2 regions of the Spiribacter aquaticus genome follow, and region 2 is predicted to be linked to the other one. Evidence: predicted binding sites of a transcription regulator. Region 2 holds the regulator's gene; the other holds the start of a gene.
What was found. Region 2 encodes FNR, which switches genes on or off when oxygen is low (the NO sensors DNR and NnrR bind a similar motif). Its sites were predicted from a motif close to TTGATNTANATCAA; they were not measured.

Region 1: the regulator FNR is predicted to act here: its motif matches at 3,470-3,483, upstream of hemN (oxygen-independent coproporphyrinogen III oxidase).

The regions. Positions count from the first base shown of each region.
Region 1 is NZ_VMKP01000001.1:44,875-52,417, forward strand. It holds gene ptsP (phosphoenolpyruvate--protein phosphotransferase) at 1-229, opposite strand, end outside; gene FPL11_RS00195 (RNA pyrophosphohydrolase) at 235-783, opposite strand; gene FPL11_RS00200 (histidinol-phosphatase) at 868-1,548, shown strand; gene FPL11_RS00205 (copper chaperone PCu(A)C) at 1,562-2,020, shown strand; gene hemN (oxygen-independent coproporphyrinogen III oxidase) at 2,017-3,408, opposite strand; gene FPL11_RS00215 (YbaN family protein) at 3,512-3,931, shown strand; gene FPL11_RS00220 (MAPEG family protein) at 3,921-4,304, opposite strand; gene purD (phosphoribosylamine--glycine ligase) at 4,301-5,599, opposite strand; gene purH (bifunctional phosphoribosylaminoimidazolecarboxamide formyltransferase/IMP cyclohydrolase) at 5,621-7,195, opposite strand; gene FPL11_RS00235 (helix-turn-helix domain-containing protein) at 7,214-7,477, opposite strand; gene prmA (50S ribosomal protein L11 methyltransferase) at 7,530-7,543, opposite strand, start outside.
Region 2 is NZ_VMKP01000002.1:505,368-512,910, forward strand. It holds gene FPL11_RS05890 (NAD-dependent succinate-semialdehyde dehydrogenase) at 1-1,272, shown strand, start outside; gene FPL11_RS05895 (MFS transporter) at 1,241-2,509, opposite strand; gene FPL11_RS05900 (aspartate aminotransferase family protein) at 2,585-3,886, opposite strand; gene sufT (putative Fe-S cluster assembly protein SufT) at 4,021-4,566, shown strand; gene fnr (fumarate/nitrate reduction transcriptional regulator Fnr) at 4,607-5,335, opposite strand; gene thiL (thiamine-phosphate kinase) at 5,378-6,337, opposite strand; gene nusB (transcription antitermination factor NusB) at 6,349-6,801, opposite strand; gene ribH (6,7-dimethyl-8-ribityllumazine synthase) at 6,798-7,283, opposite strand; gene ribB (3,4-dihydroxy-2-butanone-4-phosphate synthase) at 7,331-7,543, opposite strand, start outside.

The DNA.
Region 1 (7,543 bases), on a different contig from region 2:
GTCCCACCAGCCCCTCGCTCACCGGCAGGCGCACCTGGCCCACGGCATCCACATTCAGGCCGCGGGTGGCCATCAGGCGAAGATGCCCGCCATCGCCCTCGAGCAGATAGACCGAGCAGACGTCGCCACCGGTGGCCTCGGCCACACGCTCGACAATGATCTCCAGCGCCTGACGGAAATCGCCCGCGGCATTGACCGCCTGGACAATGCGGTGGAGCGTTTCCAGCACGCCGGCTAGCGCCCCTGGCCGGGTCGGGGAATGGCCGGCGGCTGCCCGCAACCGGCGTCAGCGGGCCGCGCCGGCGGGCCCTCGGGGAATAACAGGGGGGCGAGCTCGTCGAGCGCCCGGGCATAGACATCGCGCTTGAACGACACGATGGCCTCCAGCGGATACCAGTAGGACACCCAGTCCCAGCGATCAAACTCCGGGTCGGGGCTGGCGTCGAGCCGCACCCGGGTGTCCGCCGAGCGCAGCTGCAGCAGGAACCAGACCTGTTTCTGGCCAATGCAGGTCGGCCGCTGACGGCGACGGATGAGGTGCCGGGGCAAGCGATAGTGCAACCAGCCCCGCGTCGACCCCAGCACGGCGACATCCGCCGGCGTCAGCCCCACCTCTTCGTTGAGTTCGCGGTACAGGGCCGCCTCGGGGCTTTCATTACGCTGGATCCCGCCCTGGGGGAACTGCCAGGCGTTCTGGCCCACGCGGCGCGCCCACAGCAGCTCGCCGGCGCCGTTGGCCAGAATCATCCCGACATTTGGACGAAACCCTTTTGAATCAATCACTTACTTCACCAAATCAAGAATCCTGTTGCGGCTTATTCTTCCACACCGCAGAATCAAGCGGCAATGCGACAACGGGATTAAAGCGTGCAGCTGGCGATTTTCGACCTGGACAACACCCTCCTTGAAGGCGACAGCGATTACCTCTGGGGCCAGCATCTGATTGAACAGGGTGCGGTTCAGCGCGACGAGTTCGACGCCCGCAACCGGCAGTTCATGCGCGACTACGAGGCCGGCGAGCTCGACATCGAGGCCTTTCTGCAGTTCGCCCTGCGGCCGCTCGCTGATCACCCCGAATCCCGCCTGATGGACTGGCGGGACGCGTTCATCGAGCGCCACATCCGCCCCCGGATCCTGCCCGCCGCCTGTGAGCTGGTCGACGACCATCGCCGGCGCGGCCATGCGCTGATGATCATCACCGCCACCAACCGCTTCGTCACCGCCCCGATCGCGGCGCTGTTCGATATTCCGGTGCTGCTGGCCACTGAGCCCGAGCGCGGCCCGGCGGGTTACACCGGCCGGCCTGCCGGCATCCCGACCTTCCAGGCCGGCAAGATCGAGGCGCTTCGGACGTGGCTGGACGCGCAGGAGCAGCGCTTCGACACCCTTCACTTCTACAGCGACTCGCGCAACGACCTGCCGCTGCTCGAAGTGGTGGACCAGCCGGTGGCCATCGATCCCGACCCGGTGCTGGCAGCCGCGGCCCGCGCCAACGGCTGGCCCATGCTGACGCTGCGCGCCGGCGATACCCCGCAACCCCTTGCCTGACAGGAGGCCGAGCATGCACCGCACCGCCCTTCACCGATTCGCCTGGTTGACCACCGCCCTGATCGGCACCGCCCTGGCGGGCGCCGCGCAGGCCGAGCTGATCATTGAAGACGCCTGGGCGCGGGCGACGCCACCGGGTTTTTCCAAGGGCGCCGTCTACCTTGAAATCCGCAATGACAGCCGGCGCAGTGACACCCTGGTCGGCGTGCACACCGGGCGCGCCGGCCGCGCCGAACTGCATCGCACCATCGAGGAAGGCGGCAATAGCCGCATGGTCCACACGCCCCGGGTGCGCGTGCCCGCTGAGGGCAGCGTGACCTTTGAGCCCGGCGGCCGGCACGTGATGATGATGGGCATTGACGAGGCCCTCACCGAGGGCGAGCGCTTCAGCCTTGAACTCGAGGCCGAGACCGCCGGCACCCTCCGGGTCAACGTCGAGGTGCTGGCCCCCACGGCCATGGGCGTCGACTAGATCACGCGGGAGAAGCGCCGTTCGCCGCCGGCCGCTGCCAGGTAGGCGTCGAACGGCATCGCCACGTTGCGCAGGAAAAACCGCCCCCGCGGCGTGACCTCAAGCGCGCCGGGCGCCAGCGTGAGCAGGCCGTCATCCACCAGCGGCGAGAGGCCCACGAGGGCATCGCCGAAGTAGTCGGCAAAATCGATCCCATGACGCGCCTCAATCGCCGCGTAGTCGACCCGCCCCCGGCACATCACCGCCTGGATCACATCGCGGCGCAGGCGGTCGTCGTCGTCCATGGCCACGCCCCGCCAGATCGGCAGCTCGCCGGCGCGGACCGCGGCCGCATGGCCCTCGGGGTCACGATGATTCTGCATGAAGGCATCCCCGATCTGGCCAATGGATGAGGCCCCCAGGCCAATCAGATCCAGATCGGGGCGGGTGGCATAACCCTGGAAGTTGCGGTGCAGGGTGCCGTTATCGGCCGCCTCAGCCAGTTCATCGCCGGGCAGCGCGAAATGATCCATGCCGATGTACTGATAGCCCTCGCCGGCGAGGCGCTGCATGGCCTCGATCAGCAGGGTGAGCTTCATTTCCGCCGCGGGCAGGGTGGCGTCGGGGATCTGGCGCTGGATGCGGAACATCTGCGGCATGTGCGCATAGTTGTACAGGGCGATGCGGTCGGGGCGCATGGTCATCACCGCGTCCAGGGTCCGCGACAGGCGCTCGGGCGTCTGCAGCGGCAGGCCGTACATCAGATCCAGATTGATGGAGCGAAAGCCCTGGGCGCGTGCCTCCTCAACGATGTCGGCCGTGGCCTGAACGCCCTGGATGCGATTGATCGCCTTCTGCACATCGTCATCGAAGTCCTGCACTCCCAGGCTCAGGCGATTGAAACCCAGCGCGGCAAGGTGGTGGATGCGCTGGCGGTCCACCGTGCGCGGGTCCACCTCGATGGAAAACTCGCGCCGCTCCGGCGCCGCCAGGGGAAAGCGCTCGGCGATGGCATCGATCAGTGTCGCCAGATCGTCGTCACTCAGATAGGTCGGGGTACCACCGCCCAGATGCAGCTGCTCCACGGGACGGTCGTCGGCGAACAGCGCCGCCTGCAGGTCCAGCTCCTCGATCAGCCGGGCCAGATAGTCCTGGGCCCGCCGGTAGTTGGCGGTGATCACCTTGTTGCAGGCGCAGTAGAAGCACACCGTGCGGCAGAACGGCACATGCACGTAGAGCGACAGCGGCCGGGGGATGGGATCACCATTGCTCCAGCTGACATGGTCGCGGTAACGCGCGGCGTCAAAGTCCTCGGTGAACTGGGCGGCGGTCGGATAGGAAGTGTACCGGGGCCCGGTCACGTCATAGCGACGCAGCAGGGCCCGGTCGAGAAGAAGATTGTCGGCCATGGACGCGCCGCTCCCGATGCAGTGTTTCATGTCATCATAGGCGTTGTGCGACACGGCCGGGTTGATCTGTGTCAGTCAGGTGCAGGGTCGGCGGAGGATTGATTTGAAGCAGGACGGGAACAACGGCTCGACAGGGCCCGAGACCCTGCGCAGACGGCTGGTACGCCGCGGATGGCTGATGCTGGCGCTGTTTTTCATCGGCCTCGGCAGCGTCGGCGCGGTGCTGCCGCTGCTGCCGACCACGCCGTTTCTGCTCCTCGCGGCCATGTGCGCTTCGCGCAGCTCGCCGGCGCTGCATGCCTGGCTCTACAGCCACCCGCGTTTTGGCCCGCTGCTGCGGGACTGGCGGGATCACCGCGCGATCCGGCCCCGGGCCAAGATCACCGCACTGGTGCTGGTGGCGCTCAGCTGGGGGTGGATGTGGATCAGCGTCGAGCCGCTCTATGCCCGCCTGTCAGCCAGCGCGGTCATGACCGGCGTGGTCATCTTTCTGGCCACGCGCCCCCACGGACCTAGCCGGTAGTCAGCGCCGCCACCGCGAACAGCCCCGGCACGCAGGCGAACGCCCCGGTCCAGAGGAGGCTGCGCAGGGTGGGCCGATCGGCGATATAGGCCGCCCCATAACCCAGCCGCAGCACCACGAATAGTACCGCCAGGGCATCAATCCAGCCCTGCGCACCCCCCAGCTGATGGGCGATGATGACGGCCGCGGCAAACGGCGGGAATGCCTCGAAGGTGTTCAACTGCGCCCAGTGTGCCCGCTGGCGCCAGCCACTCAGGCCCGCCAGCCACTCCCGCGGGCGGGCGTTGTCGAACCGGCCCCGGGACTTTGCCAGACCGGCGAACACGAACGGCATGAAGATCGCGACCAGCACCATCCAGTAGGCCAGCGTCATGACGACTCCGCCTGCAGCTGTGCGTTGACGGCGCGGAAACCGATGTCCGCGCGCATGAAACGGCCCGGCCAGTGCACGGTCTCCGCCAGGTCATAGGCGGCCTGCTGCGCGGCCAGGATGTCGTCCCCCAGCGCACAGGCGCACACCACCCGGCCACCGGCGGTGACCACCTCGTCGCGGGCGTTGGTCGCGGTCCCGGCATGAAACACCTTGCGGCCGTCGCCGTCGGCATCGCCAAGCCCTTCGATGACATCGCCCTTGGCATAGGCGCCGGGATAGCCCGCCGCCGCCAGCACCACCCCCAGACAGGGCCGCGGATCCCACTGCACGGCCCCGGCGTCGAGCCGACCGTTCAGCGCGGCCTCGAACAGCGTCACCGGATCGCTCGCCAGGCGCATGAGAATCGGCTGAGTCTCGGGGTCGCCCAACCTGACGTTGAATTCAAGGACCCGCGGCTCGCCCCGGGCGTCGATCATCAGACCCGCGTAGAGGAATCCCCGGTAGCCACGCCCTTCGGCCACCAGGCCACGCACCGTTGGCCGGATCACCGACTCAAGAATCCGCGCATGGACCGCGTCCGTGACCACCGGCGCCGGTGAGTAAGCGCCCATGCCACCGGTGTTGGGCCCCTGGTCGCCGGCGTCGCGGGCCTTGTGATCCTGGGAGCTCGCCAGCGGCAGAACCGTTTCACCGTCCACCAGGGCGATGAAGCTGGCTTCCTCGCCGGTAAGGAAATCCTCGACCACGATGCGCTCGCTGGCCGCGCCGAATGCCCCGCCCAGCATGGATGTGGCCGCCTCGACCGCGGTGTCGATGTCGTGGGCAATGGTCACGCCCTTGCCGGCTGCCAGGCCATCGGCCTTGATCACCAGCGGCGCGCCGCGCTCGCGGATATAGGCGAGGGCCGGCTCGAGCTGCTCGAAGGTCGCGTACGCCGCGCTGGGAATGCCATGACGGGCAAAGAACGCCTTGGCGAACGCCTTCGAGGCCTCCAGCTCGGCCGCCGCCTGCCCGGGGCCCAGACAGGCCAGCCCCGCCTGCTCGAAGGCATCCACGATGCCGGCGGCAAGCGGTGCCTCGGGCCCGATCACGGTCATCTCCACGGCCCGTTCCCGGGCCTGCTCGACAAGCGCCGGGATATCGTCGGCGCCCACCGCTAGGTTGCTCACCCCCGGCTCACGGGCGGTGCCGGGGTTGCCGGGCGCCACGTAGACGTGGCCGCAGCGCGGTGACTGTGCCAGGCGCCAGGCCAGCGCATGCTCGCGCCCCCCATTGCCCACGACCAGGATGTTCATCGGACTGCTCCCCATGGCCGGTCAGTGGCGGAAATGGCGCATGCCCGTCAGCAGCATGGCGATGCCGTGTTCGTCGGCGGCGGCGATGACCTCGTCATCGCGGCGCGAGCCCCCCGGCTGGATGATCGCGCGGACGCCTGCCGCGGCGGCCTGGTCAATGCCGTCGCGGAATGGAAAGAACGCATCCGAGGCCAGCACCGAGCCGGTCAGGTCCAGGCCCGCCTCGGCGGCTTTGCTGACGCCGATCCGGGCACTGTCGACCCGGCTCATCTGACCGGCCCCGATCCCCAGGGTGCGGCCCTCGCGGCCATAGACGATGGCATTCGACTTGACGAACTTCGCCACCCGCCAGACAAAGTCCAGTTCCTCGGCCAGCGCCTCGCTCACCGGCTCGCGGGTCACGCAGCGCAGGCCCGAATCGGCCGTGAGGGCGCGGTCCTGGGCCTGCACGAGCAACCCGCCGCCCACCGGCTGCAGGCGCCATTCCGATGCCTCCACCGGCCCTCCCGGCACTTCCAGCACGCGCACATTGGTCTTGGCGGCGGTCACCATCAGCGCCTCGTCACTGACCGCCGGCGCCAGGATGACCTCGACGAACTGACGCTCGACGATGGCCCGGGCGGTGGCCGCATCGAGCGGTCGATTGAAGGCGATGATGCCGCCGAAGGCCGAGGTGGGATCGGTGGCGAACGCCGCCTCATAGGCCGCCGTCGGCTCGGCCGCCACCGCCACACCGCAGGGGTTGGCGTGCTTGACGATCACGCAGGCGGGCGCGTCGAACGCCGCCACGCAGGCCCAGGCGGCATCGCCGTCGGCCAGGTTGTTGTACGACAGCGCCTTGCCCTGGCGCTGCTGGTAGTCGGCGAAGCTGCCCGGTCGGGCCAGGGGATCGCGATAGAACGCGGCCGGCTGATGCGGGTTCTCGCCATAGCGCAGCTCCGCGGCCTTCTCCCAATGGCGGTTGAGCTGGCCGGGAAAGGCCGACACCTGACCGTCGGCGTCGCGGGCGGACAGGTAATCGCTGATGGCCGCGTCGTAGCGCGCCACATGATTGAACGCCGCCACCGCCAGCTCGTAACGCTGCGCGGCGTCGAGGCCGCCCTGCGCCGCCACTGCCTCGATGACCGCCGGGTACTGCGCCGGCGCCGTCACCACGCCGACGCCGGCATGATTCTTGGCCGCCGCCCGGAGCATCGCCGGGCCGCCGATATCGATATGCTCGATGGCCGCCTCCAGCGAGCAGTCGGGCCGCGCCACGGCCTGCTCGAAGGCGTAGAGGTTGACCACCAGCAGGTCGATGGGCGGGATGGACTGCTCGGCCATCACGGCCTCGTCTTCGCCCCGTCGGCCCAACAGCCCGCCATGAATGCGCGGGTGCAGGGTCTTCACCCGACCCGCCATGATTTCCGGGAAGCCGGTGTACTCGCCGACCTCCACCACATCGATCCCGGCGTCCTGCAGCAGCGTGGCGGTACCGCCGGTGGACAGGATCTCGACCCCGCTGTCGGCCAGGCAACGCGCCAGCGGCTCAATCCCCGTCTTGTCGGAGACGCTGATCAGGGCACGGCGGATGGGCAGCGGGGTGGCGGCGGACATGGCGGGACTCCGTGGTGGTCAGTCTTCGAGGCCGTAATGGCGGAGCTTTTTGCGCAGCGTTCCGCGGTTGATGCCGAGGGCGTCGGCGGCGCGGGTCTGGTTGCCGCCGCACTCGCGCATGACCACCTCCAGCAGGGGCGCCTCGGCCTGCTCGATCACCATGCGGTGGAGATCGTGACTGGCCTGGCCATCGAGGTCGCGGAAATACGCCGTCACCGTCTCATGCACACAGGCACGGATCGGGCCGACGCTGGCGCCCCCGGGGGCGGATTCGTCTTCCATGGCATGAATCCTTCGCGGAAAACCCGAAATCATAACGGCAACACCCCCACCATTAAACCGCCCGCC
Region 2 (7,543 bases):
GAGCAGGCCCTCGAACGGCCCGCGACGCTCGAGCAGCGCCGCGAGTGGCTGAATGCCATCGCCGATGCGCTGTCGCGGCATCGCGAGGAGATCGGTCGCATCCTCTGCCTCGAGCATGGCAAGCCGCTGGCCGAAGCGCAGGGCGAAGCCGACTACGCCGCCGGGTTCTTCCGCTATGCCGCGACCCACATCGACGCACTCGCCTCACACACCCTGGACGAGCGGCCGCGCGACTGCGAATGGCATATCCACTACCGCCCGGCCGGCGTGGTGGGGCTGATCACCCCGTGGAACTTCCCCATCGGCATGATCGCGAAAAAGCTCTCCTCGGCGATCGCCGCCGACTGCGCGAGCGTGGTCAAGCCCTCGTCGAAGACGCCGCTGACCATGATCGCGCTGTTCACGCTGCTCGACCGCGAGGTCGGACTGCCGGCGGGCAAGGCCAATCTGGTGCTGGGCTCGGCCGGGCCGATCACCGATGCGCTGTTCGATACCCCCTCGGTGCGGGTGATCAGCTTCACCGGTTCCACCGAGGTGGGGCGCACGCTGATCGAGCAGTCAGCGCCGGGGATCAAGCGCCTCACCCTGGAGCTCGGCGGCAATGCCCCCTACATCGTCTTCGCCGATGCCGATCTGGATCACGCCGCGGATCAGTTGATCGGCAACAAGTTTCGGGGGGGCGGGCAGACCTGTGTCTGCGCCAACCGGATCTTCGTCCAGCGTGACGTCGCCGCGGCGTTCGCCGAAAAGCTTGCCGTGCGCGTCAAGGCCCTGACCGTGGGCGACGGCATGGCGGCCGGCACCAAACTGGGCCCGCTGATTGATGAAAACGCCGTCGCCAAGGTCGAGCGGCATGTCAGCGACGCCCTCGATCGCGGTGCCCGGCAGATCTTCCAGGGCGATGCCGGCGGCCTGCCCGGCACATTCTATCCGCCGACGGTGTTGCTGGATGTGCCCAGCGACGCGGCCTGCTACCGCGAAGAGACCTTCGGCCCGCTGGTCCCGCTGATCAGCTTCGATGACGAGGACCAGGCCGTGGCCATGGCCAACGACACCGACTTCGGCCTGGCCGCCTATGTGTTCACCGCCGATCAGGCGCGGGGCCATCAGGTCATCGCCCGGCTGCGCTTCGGCCATGCCGCCCTCAACACCGGCAGTGGCCCGACCCCCGAGGCCCCGTTCGGCGGCATGAAGCAGTCCGGCTTTGGCCGTGAGGGCGGGCTCGAGGGCCTGTTCGAGTTCACCGAGGTACAGACCGTGCCGGTGGGTTAGCGGCCACAGCCACCGGCCGCACCAGCAGGATCGCGATGGATAGATAGGCCATCATGATCAGCGCAAGGGTTGGAACGTTCATACCGATATCCAGTAGAAAACCGATCAGCACGGGGCCAGCGGCGGTGCCAAGCACCATCGCTCCGTGCGCCATGGCGCGGATCCCGCCCAGATGCCGGAGGCCATAGAGCTCCGGCCACAGGGCGCCCATCAGCGTCCCGGCCGTGCCGATGCACAACCCGGCGAGCCCCAGATACAGCGGTGCCGCCCAGCCACCGGGGACGAACCCCACCACCGCCAGGGCAAAAAGCAGCGGCAATAGATAAAAGCCAAGCAAGCGCTGTGCACCGATTCGGTCGACCAACGGGCCACTCAGCAGCAGGGAGAGGACGTGCGTACTGGCGAATGCCGTGAACGCCGTTGAAACCAGCTCCAGGCTCCACCCTTTGGCCTCGGCGATCGGTACCTGATGGAAAAACAACGCCGTGATCAGGATAGGCGGTGCCAGCAGCGCGGGCAGAATACGATAGAAGCGGCTATCGCGCAGGACCTCGGCCCGGGTCCAGTCCCGCCGCTCTGGCGCCGCCCCGAAGGACTCCTCCTCACCGGAAAGCGCATCCCCGGATCCCCGATCACGGGACGACTGGATCGAACGCCTCTCCATCCGGAGCAGCGTGAGCGCGAGGGGCAAGGCAACGATGACGAGAAACAACGCCAGCAGCAGCCAGCTCCCGCGCCAGCCGAAGGCAGCGATCAGCGCCACCACCACCATGGGCATCACTGCTTCAGCGGTCGGGAAACCAACCGTCACCATGCTGATCGCCGTGCCCCGGCCCGTCTCGATACGGCGGCCCACCGTGGTCTGCGCGACATGCACCATCAGCCCCTGCCCGCACAGGCGGAGCAGCAGAAAAGCCGGCACCAGCAGCCAGGCCATCGGCGCCAGCGCAAGCAGCAGACCGCCCGCGGCCGCCCCCAGGATGACCCCAGCGGTAAACACCGGCAGCGGCAACCGGTCGACACCCCGGCCAACACTGATCACCAGAAGCCCGCTCATGAGGGTAGCGAGCGAGTAGAGCCCACCAAACTCGGCATTGCTGAGATCGAAGGTCGCGCGCAGTTCACCGCCGTAGAGCGAGATCAGAAACGTCTGACCCTGCCCCGAGAGGAAAACCATTAAAAAGCCGAACAACAGCAGGTATCGGTGGGCTCCAAGCCCCCGAACGGCCGAAATCATGCGCAGACTCCCAATAAAAAGGCCCGGGCAAAAGCCCGGGCCTGGGTTCGTGGGCCGGAATCAGCCCGGAGGTGTCTAGCCGGTGTTGCGGATCGCCGCCGGCTGCTCGCCGCCGCCGGTCTCCACCAGTGCCGCCTCGAACTGCTCCACCGCCCAGTCGATCTCCTCGGCGGAGACGATCAGCGGCGGGATCCAGCGCACCACGTTGCCACCCCAGGGGCCACAACGGATCATCAGCAGACCGCGGTGCTCGCAGGCCTTGAGCATCTTCGCGCCGCGGTCACCATCCGGTTTGCCGTGGGCATCGACGAGATGCGTGCCGATCATCAGGCCGCGGCCGGTGATGTTGCCGATCTCGGGATGCCGCGACTGCACGTCTTCCAGGCGTGCCCGCAGCTGCGCACCGCGGTCCGCCGCATTCTCGACCAGCTTTTCATCGCGGATCACGTCGAGCGTGGCCAGTCCGGCGGCGCAGGCCACGGCGTTGCCGCCGTAGGTGCCACCCTGCGAGCCCGGCAGGGCCCGGCTCATGAGCTCCGCCGGGGCGGCCATGAACGACAGCTGAAAGCCGCTGGCGACCCCCTTGGCCGAGACGACCACGTCGGGCTCGACCCCGAAGTGCTCGTAGCCCCACATCAGGCCGGTACGGCCATTGCCCGACTGGACCTCGTCCATGATCAGGAGGATGCCGTGCTTGTTACAGCGTTCCTGCAGGCCCTGCATGAACCGGGTGTTGCCGGGGATGTAGCCCGCCTCACCCTGGATGGGCTCGATCAGCATGGCGGCGGTCTCCATGGGCACGCTCTGCACTTGGAGGATGTAGTCGAGCTCGCGCAGCGCGAAATCCGCCGCCTTGTCCTCGCTCATGTTGTACCAGTTCGTATCCGGGAACGGTGCCGTCACGACCCCGCCCATCAGCGGCTGTACGCCCTGACGCACGGCGGCACTGGAACTGGTGGTGGCCAGCGACCCCATGGTGCGGCCATGGAAGCAGCCGCGGAAGGCGATGATATTGGGCTTGCCGGTGGCCTGGCGGGCCAGTCGGATCGAAGCCTCCACCGCTTCGGTCCCGGCGTTGGAGAAGAACACGCTGTCGATGGCGTCAGGCATCAGCTCGACGATGCGATCCGAGAGATCCAGGATCGGCTGATGCTTCATGATCGCGTACTGGGCGTGCACGACCCGATCGATCTGATCCTTCGCCGCCTCGACCACCCGCGGGTGGCAGTGACCGGTGCTGAGCACACCGATGCCCGACGCAAAGTCCATGTACTTGCCGCCATCCTCGGAATAGACGTACATCCCTTGCGCGCTCTCGACCAGAATGTCGCTGGACTGGCGCAGCAGCGGGGAGAGATGGTGGACATTGTCATTCATGACACAGCCTCCTGGCTTGTTGATTCATGGTTCACGATACGCGAACTGAAAAACGATTTCTCCCCGGGTCGGACAGCGGATCGCGCAGTGGTATCCTGACTTCCCACGATGGGCAATCAATCCGGGAGACGATGATGCAGAGTAACGAGCCGGTCATTTTCGAGCGCGACTGCGAGGCGGCCCTGATTCCGGCGGGCGATACCGGCATCATCCCCCAGGGGGCGGAGGGCATGATCACCCAGGCCCTGGGCGGCAGCTATACGGTCTACATCCAGGGCAACCTGTTCCGGGTGGATGGCAAGGATGCCGATGCCATCGGCAAGGATCCCGAGCCGGCGCCCGAGCTGCCCGAGAACGCCACACCCGAGGAGGTCGAACAGCTGGTCTGGGATCAGATGCGGCGCTGCTTCGACCCGGAAATCCCCATCAACGTGGTCGAGCTGGGGCTGGTGTACCGCTGCGACGTCAGCCTGCGTGACGATGGCACGCGGTCGGTGGAAATCGATATGACGCTCACGGCACCGGGCTGTGGGATGGGCGACATCCTGGCCTATGACGTGCGCGAGAAGGTCAAGCAGATCCCCACCATCGAGGACGTCAGCGTTGAGATCGTTTTCGACCCGCCGTGGAGCTTCGAGATGATGTCCGAGGCGGCCAAGCTTCAGACCGGGATGATGTAACCCCCGGGGCGGCAGGCCCTGGCCGGGCGATGCTGGCGGTCTACGCCGCCAGCTCGGCGAGGGCCTCCACCGAGAGCAGCTCCACCTCGCGCCCTTCGGCGCGGATCCAGCCCTGATCCTGAAAGCGCCGGAACACCCGGCTCATGGTCTCCGGCGCCAGTCCCAGATAATTCCCCAGATCGCTGCGCGCCATGGACAGGCGAAAGCGCGTGCCGGACAGGCCGCGTTGCCGGAAGCGCTCGGAGAAGCTCAGTAACAGGATGGCCAGCCGCTCGTCGGCGTTGCGCCGGGCCATGGTGAAGAGCATGTCCTGATCGTCGGCGATCTCCTGCGACATCAACCGCAGCAGCTGGCGCTGCAGATCGGGGATGTCGGCGGCGAGATCCTCGAGCTTTTCAAAGGGCAGCTCGCAGACGCTGGTGGTCTCGAGCGCCACCGCCGATCCCGGATGCTCCCAGCGGTTGATGGCATTCAACGCCACCAGCTCGCCCGGCAGATGGAAACCGGTCACCTGCTGTTCGCCGCTCGCCGTGGTGGTGAAGGATTTAAGCGACCCGGCCCGCACGGCATACAGCGCCCGAAACCCGTCGCCCTCGTTGAACAGCGCTTCGCCCCGGCGCAGCGTCGGCTGATGCTCGATCAGCCGCCCCAGCGTGCCGATATCCGCCTCGTCCAGCGACACCGGCAGACAGATCCGGCTCAGGCTGCAGCGGCTGCAGGTCTTTGTCCGACAGGATCCCGAAGGATCCACCCGATCACGCATTTCCATAATCTAAATATTACACCGCGGCCCGGGACCCCGCCACCGGGATCAGTCACTGAAATGGCGGTAGCCGGCGGTGTCGGCGGTCAACGCCTCACCATCAAGCCACACGCCGGCACCCGCGCGCACCGCGCCGATGCAGCGGACCGGCGTGCGACTGGCCCGTGCCGCCTGCAGGACGGCCGCATCGGCGGCCGCCGGGGCGGTAAAACACAGCTCGTAGTCGTCACCACCGGCAAGCAGGGTCTGGCGCGCGGCGGTATCGCCCAGCCAGTGACACAGCCGTGCCGAGGGCCGGCAGGCCGCCGCCTGCAGCGCGATGGCCACGCCGCTGCCGCGGGCGATGTGCCCGGCATCCGCCACCAGCCCGTCGGAGACATCAATCGCGGCGCTGGCGATGCCGGCCAGCGCCTGACCCAGTGCGACGCGCGGACGCGGGGCGATGAACGCCCGCTGCAGCCCCCGCCACTGGCGCCGATCACGCTGCGTCGGATCCTGCCAGACCGCCAGGCCGCCCATGGCATCGCCGGGCCGACCCGATACCCAGACCCGGTCGCCCACAGCGGCGCCCGCCCGACGCAGCACCGGCCCGTTGGCGTGGCCGGCGACCTGCACACTGATACTGAGCGGCCCGCGGGTCACATCACCCCCCACCAGGGCCACCGCGTGGCGTCGGGCCAGCGCATCAAGGCCATCAGCAAAAGCCCTGACCCAGGCCTCGTCGGCCTCGGGCAGGGTCAGCCCCAGCAGCGCCCAGCAGGGCTCGCCCCCCATGGCGGCGATGTCACTCAGGTTGACCGCCAGGGCCCGGTGACCGACCCATCCGGCCGGCAGATCCGCGGGGAAATGCACCCCCTCGACCAGGGTGTCCAGGGCCATCAGCAGCGGCCGGTCGTCGCCGGCCAATATCGCGGCGTCGTCCCCGACACCCAGAACCACATCGCGGCGCCGGGCGCCGCGGTCCGCCAGATAGCGGCCGATCAGATCAAACTCCGAGGCCCTGGCCATCGTCTTGCCGCTCAGCGCCGGCGGCGCTTCCGCTCCTCGGCCCGCAGTGGCTGGTCGCGGGCCACGCGATCCAGCACGCCATTGATGTACTTGTGACTCTGCTCGGCGCCGAACGCCTTCGCCAGCTCCACCGCCTGATCGATGCACACCCGGTAGGGCACCTCGAGGCGTTCTTCGAGCTCGTAGCTGCCGAGCCGCAGCAGGGCGCGTTCCACCGGATCGAGGTTGACGGCGGGCCGGTCCAGATAGCGGTCATAGGCGGCATCCAGTGACTCGACGCGTTCGGTCACGCCGCGGAACACCTCGCTGAAGTAATCCAGATCCATGTGCCCCAGACGATGGTCGCTGAAGAACTGACGCTGGATGTCGCCGACGTCGCCGCCGGTCATCTGCCACTGATAGAGGGCCTGGAGGATGCGCCGACGGGCCCGGGCCCGCGAACGATTGGCGCCCGCCGCACTCACAGTCGACGCAGCAGGCTGATCATCTCGAGCAGTGCCATGGCGGATTCGGCGCCCTTGTTGCCGGCCTTGGTCCCGGCCCGCTCGATGGCCTGCTCGATGGTATCGGTGGTGAGCACGCCAAACGACACCGGTACGTCGCGCTGCTGACTGACCTGCCCCAGGCCCTTGGCACATTCGCCGGCGACATACTCGAAATGCGGCGTTCCACCGCGGATGACACAGCCGAGGGCGAGAATGCCGTCGTAGTCGCCCGAACGCGCCAGCCGGTCGGTGACCAGCGGCAGCTCCCATGAGCCGGGCACCCGCACCAGCGTCAGCGAGGCGTCCTCTGCCCCGTGGCGGACCAGCGTGTCGCGGGCCCCGCCGATGAGTGAGTCGACGATAAAATCATTGAATCGGGTGGCCACCAGCGCGATCCGCGCATTGGCGGCCATAAAATCACCTTCAAGGGTCTTCATGCTGCTACCGTTGTTGTTATCCATGTGGGCCGCAAGCGTATATCGCCGCGGGCTGCCTGCAAACCGCCCGTCTAGCCGCCAACGCCCCGGTCATCACCGGTCTGGACGTAATCGACGACTTCCATGCCGAATCCCGACAGGCCGTACATGATCTTCGGCGACGAGAGGACGCGCATGCGCCGAATGCCCAGATCGGTGAGGATCTGCGCCCCCACGCCATAGGTGCGCAGCGACTCGCTCTGATCGGTGACCGGGCGCGGCTCGGGCTGAATCTCACCGCTCTG